Regions from separate parts of the Bacillus nitratireducens genome, predicted to be linked through region 2. Evidence: a T-box and tRNA genes for the amino acid it is inferred to sense, from the RefSeq annotation. Region 2 holds a T-box; the other holds one or more tRNA genes.

Region 1 (2,482 bases), on a different contig from region 2:
GTAGTCGACACGGCATTGCTAAAGAACGATTTCATCTCAAATAAACCGTGTGGTGTTTGCACATATTTATTTCGCGTTGCACGACTAATTGTAGATTCATGCACACTTAATTCTTCTGCTACTTCTTTTAAAGCAAGCGGTTTTAAATACGCTGGACCTTCCCAGAAGAAATCACGCTGTTTTTCCATTATGATGCCCATTACTTGTAAGAGCGTTTGTTTTCTCTGTTTCAAACTGCGCATAATCCACTGCACATGCTGATACTTTTCTGATACGTAAGATGCTACTTCACTCTCACTATTATTAAGAAGCGCACTATACTCAGAATGAATTTCAATTCTTGGCATATTTCTCTCATTCATTTGTAAAACGAGACGATCACCATCTTTTTTCACCGCCATATCAGGCACAATATAAAGTGGTTTATCAGAAGAAAATGCAAGACCTGGCTTTGGTTGTAATGACGTTATACAATTTACCGCACTCTGCAATTCCTCATTACTACACTTCAGCACTTGAACGAGCTTTCGCCAATCTTTCTTCACGAAATAAGCAAAGTGATCCTCTATAACCTCTTCCGCTAATCCATTCCGTCTTTGTAAGCGCTTCAATTGTAAAGTTAGACATTCCTGAATATTACGTGCTCCTACCCCCGCTGGCTCGAGTGATTGGACAAGCTCAACAGAGCGGTCGACTACATGAAGCGGTGCGGAAAGGAGATCTGCTAACTCTTCATTCGTTTCTTGTAAATACCCATTTCCATCCATATTCATAATAATGAAGGAAGCTACTTTTCGCTCTTCTTCTTCTATTTTATAATACTGTATTTGATTTAATAAATGTTGCTGAATCGTTGTTGAATCCACACTGTAGATTTCCATCTGATTTTCGACTTGTTTGCTGGTACTTTTACTTGTGTTAGAGCTCTTTTTCTTCTCCCTCTCAAAACCACCTAACTCAATAAGGGGATTCTCTAACGATTGCTCATACAAAAACTCCGATAATTCTTGTACATTATACTGGAGCATTGTAATCGCTTGCCTTAACTCTTGTGTCATTGCCAAACGTAAGCTTTGTTCTTGTAAAAGACTTGCCTTCAAACTAATCTCCCCCTTGTTTCTATTGTACAATAAGTTTGGTAAAAGGAGAATGCTATCACAGACACCCATTCCAAAATATTATTAATTTATATGTATTAATGAGATTTACAACTTACAACCGAAAAATGAATAATATTGAAAGAAAATAATAAAGCACAATATTATTACCAAGTACTAATAGTAAATCTTATCACTAGATATAACAAGAGGGAAATAAAAAAAGTCCTAACCTACAAAACGTAAGTTAGGACTTTTTGACGCGCCCAGAGGGATTCGAACCCCCGGCAGACGTGGTACCGGAAACCACCGCTCTATCCGACTGAGCTATGGGCGCATGGATATAAAAAACACTTCATTTTCTTCTCATAATAATAGCAATAAAATCTATCTAAATCAATAAAAATATCCCCTTAATCCTTTATGCACCTTAGCTAAGAGCATATAAAACATATCTCTCCCCTAAATTTTCCAATCATAAATTCACCCCAATTCACAAATTATAATCTTTGAATTGATATTCCAAAGGGGGCTTCATTCAATGACTGTAATTACTAAACTAAAGCAAACTGTTTCTGGATTAAAAAGTGCACAAGCTAGCTTAGAGGGATTCGCTCTTGATACGGATAACCAACAAGCAAAGCAACTTTTCCAAACAGCTGCGCAGCAAACACAAACAATTATCGATTCTTTAAACCCGCGCGTTGAAGAAGTTCAGCAAGAAGAACCACAATACACACAGCAATAACGAATCAGTCATGCTGTGAAATAGAAAAAGGATGATATGCAGTCATCCTTTTTCTATCACATTACATATTGCAATAGAAATGGAATGATAAGTATGCGAAAACTCGGTCTCATAACCGCATTATTTGCACTTCTATTTAGCTCTTTTACCGGATGTGATAATAGTCCTTTAGATAAAAAAGTGAAGGAAGAAGCAAAACGAACGGAGAAAGAAAAAGGTCCAAAATTAACAAAGACCAGTACAGAATCCTTTAATCAATCTATATCACAAGGAGCCAAGAAAAGAGCTCTCGCTATGGATGAAATTATAAAAAGTACAGCAGTGAATTCAAATTTAGACCTCTACATAGCAGTTAAACCTGAGCATCATGAAAGATTTGGATTAAAACCGCTGCGCAGCAAACTTCAAAAACAACTAAGTGATGAATATCCTACTTTCGATGTTCGTGTAAGTACAGATAAAAAAATCTTTATGTTACTCGAAAAGCTTGAAAGCAAAATTAAGAAAAAAGAAGTATCTAAAGATGAAATCAAAAAGCAGTTAAAACTCATTGGAGCAAAAATGGAATCTAACACTTAACGCTTTCTAAAAGAAAAGGAAGGATTGCAATGTCTAGTAAAGATAAAAACTTAACACC
Region 2 (2,482 bases):
AATGCGTGAATACTTCGGAGAAATTCCTCCATCTTCACCATCTATGGCATTATTAAAAGGAAAAGAAGTTGTTCACTTCATTCACCGTCATGAAATTGAAGGTGCAACTATGGACGAAATTATTACGAACTTAGAACAAGCTTTCGAAAAGAATTGCTAAAGTAGGGGGAGAGTGAATCTCCCTCTTTTCTTTATATAGAGGTGAAACAATGATAGTAACAACAGCAGGAAGAACAAATAAAGAAATGACAGCTTATGCACATAAGGTAGCAGCAGAATTAAATAGTTCTTTCGTTATACGTAATGATATACCTGTACATAAATTGCATGAACAGCATGAACAAGATGTGCTGGTTGTAGGGAAAAATCGATTAGCTATTTATCCGAAAGGTACGGAAGAGTCGTTTTTCTTTCATCCGAACTCAGCGATGTTTCGTGTAAAAAGGTTAATGCGCGGAGAGCACGATCCGTTCGTACAAGCTGCTAAACTAGAGCGCGGAATGACAGTGTTAGATTGTACGCTCGGTATGGCATCAGATAGTATTGTAGCTAGTTATATTGTTGGTGAAGGCGGAAGAGTAACAGGACTTGAAGGAAATGAATATATGGCTTACATAATGGAAAAAGGCTTGCAAACTTGGTCTTCGTCCGTTGCAGAAATTGATGAGGCAATGCAAAGAATCGATGTAAAGCAAACAGAGCATTTTGCATTTTTAACGCAATGTGAAGACAATAGTTATGATGTTGTTTACCTCGATCCGATGTTTGAAGAAACTGTCATAGAATCAGATGGAATAAAAGGGTTAAAACACTTCGCTTTGTATCATGATATTACTGACGAAACAATTGCGGAAGCGAAGCGTGTGGCGAAAAAGCGTGTCGTTCTGAAAGATCATTTCCGTAGTTCTAGATTTGAAAAACATAATTTTCACGTATACAAAAGAAAAAGTGCTAAGTTTCACTTTGGTGTAATTGACCCTTGCTAATTGTGTGAAAAGATGTATAATAAGCAATAATTAATTAAATATACTGTCGGTGATGAAGAGAGTAGTCTTTTTCAGAAGGAAAGCGAGCTAGGGGTGGTGTGAGCCTAGTGCGGAAGAAAAAGATGAAGCGCACTTCGGAGATGCTTCTTGAATGAATAGTAGAGTAAGCCGAGGCCCCCTGTCCTCGTTATAAACGGGAAAGTGGTTCGTAATGAACAACAAGGGTGGTACCACGGGTTAAAACTCGTCTCTTTTTTAGAGACGAGTTTTTTGTATTCAAAAAATAAGGAGGTTGTAGTATGGATTATAAAACGCAGTTTGCAAAAAGTTTATCGAATATTTTTACGAATGAATTAACGAAAAATCAAATTTTAGATTTAATTGAAACACCAAAACAAGATGAATTCGGAGATGCAGCGTTCCCATGCTTTTCACTAGCGAAGCAATATAAAAAATCACCAGCTATTATCGCAAAGGAAGTTGCAGAAAAATTAAATGATCCGTTCTTTACGAAAGTAGAGGCCGTTGGTCCTTATGTAAATATATTTTTCAACCGTGAAACTGTAAGTGATGAAGTATTAAAAACGATTTTAGCTAAGAAAGAAGAGTACGGTCAAAACCACTTTGGGTGTGAAAAAACGGTAGTTATTGATTACTCATCCCCAAATATTGCAAAACCTTTTTCGATGGGGCATTTACGTTCTACAATGATAGGAAATTCGCTGAAACATATCGCCGAAAAATGTGGATATGAAGTTGTAGGGATTAATTATATTGGCGATTGGGGAACACAGTTTGGAAAATTAATTACCGCATATAAAAAATGGGGAAATGAAGCAGTAGTTAAAGAGGATCCAATACGTGAATTGTTTAAGTTATATGTTCAATTCCATGAAGAGGTAAAAGAGAACGAAGAACTAGAAGAAGAAGGGCGTGCTTGGTTTAAGAAATTAGAAGAAGGTGATGAAGAAGCAGTCGAGCTTTGGAATTGGTTCCGTCACGAATCCTTAAAAGAATTTTCTCGCATATACGAACTTCTCGGTGTAGAATTTACTAATTTTCAAGGAGAAGCTTTTTATAATAATTTAATGGAAGATTTTATTGGAATTTTAGAAGAACATGATTTGCTTGAAGAATCAGAAGGCGCATTAGTCGTTAATTTAGAAGAAGAGGGAATGCCGCCTTGCTTAATTAGAAAATCAGATGGTGCAACGATTTACGCAACACGTGACTTAACGGCAGCGTTATATCGTCAAAACACATATGCATTTGATAAAGCGCTATATGTTGTTGGCCCGGAACAAAGTTTACACTTCAATCAATTTTTCACTGTATTAAAAAAGCTTGGCTACAATTGGGTTGACGGCATGGAACATGTACCGTTTGGATTCATATTAAAAGACGGTAAGAAAATGTCGACACGTAAGGGCAGAATTATTTTATTAGAAGAAGTGCTAGAAGAAGCTGTTGCACTTGCGGAACAAAATATTGAAGAG

Evidence for each region. A T-box is a leader RNA that pairs with one kind of tRNA and senses whether it is charged. The one in region 2 lies ahead of argS (arginine--tRNA ligase), so its partner is inferred to be a tRNA-Arg.
Region 1: it has a tRNA-Arg gene. The T-box ahead of argS (arginine--tRNA ligase) is inferred to sense a tRNA for this amino acid. The anticodon was not compared.

What each region holds. Positions count from the first base shown of each region.
Region 1 is NZ_JAUMJO010000005.1:408,956-411,437, reverse strand. Features, by position in the region: gene rpoN (RNA polymerase factor sigma-54) at 1-1,100, opposite strand, end outside; tRNA gene Q3V31_RS20865 (tRNA-Arg) at 1,359-1,434, opposite strand; gene Q3V31_RS20860 (DUF1657 domain-containing protein) at 1,639-1,845, shown strand; gene Q3V31_RS20855 (YhcN/YlaJ family sporulation lipoprotein) at 1,939-2,424, shown strand; gene spoVAC (stage V sporulation protein AC) at 2,454-2,482, shown strand, end outside.
Region 2 is NZ_JAUMJO010000001.1:118,728-121,209, reverse strand. Features, by position in the region: gene Q3V31_RS00620 (BrxA/BrxB family bacilliredoxin) at 1-160, shown strand, start outside; gene Q3V31_RS00615 (class I SAM-dependent methyltransferase) at 210-986, shown strand; T-box leader at 1,027-1,241, shown strand; gene argS (arginine--tRNA ligase) at 1,286-2,482, shown strand, end outside.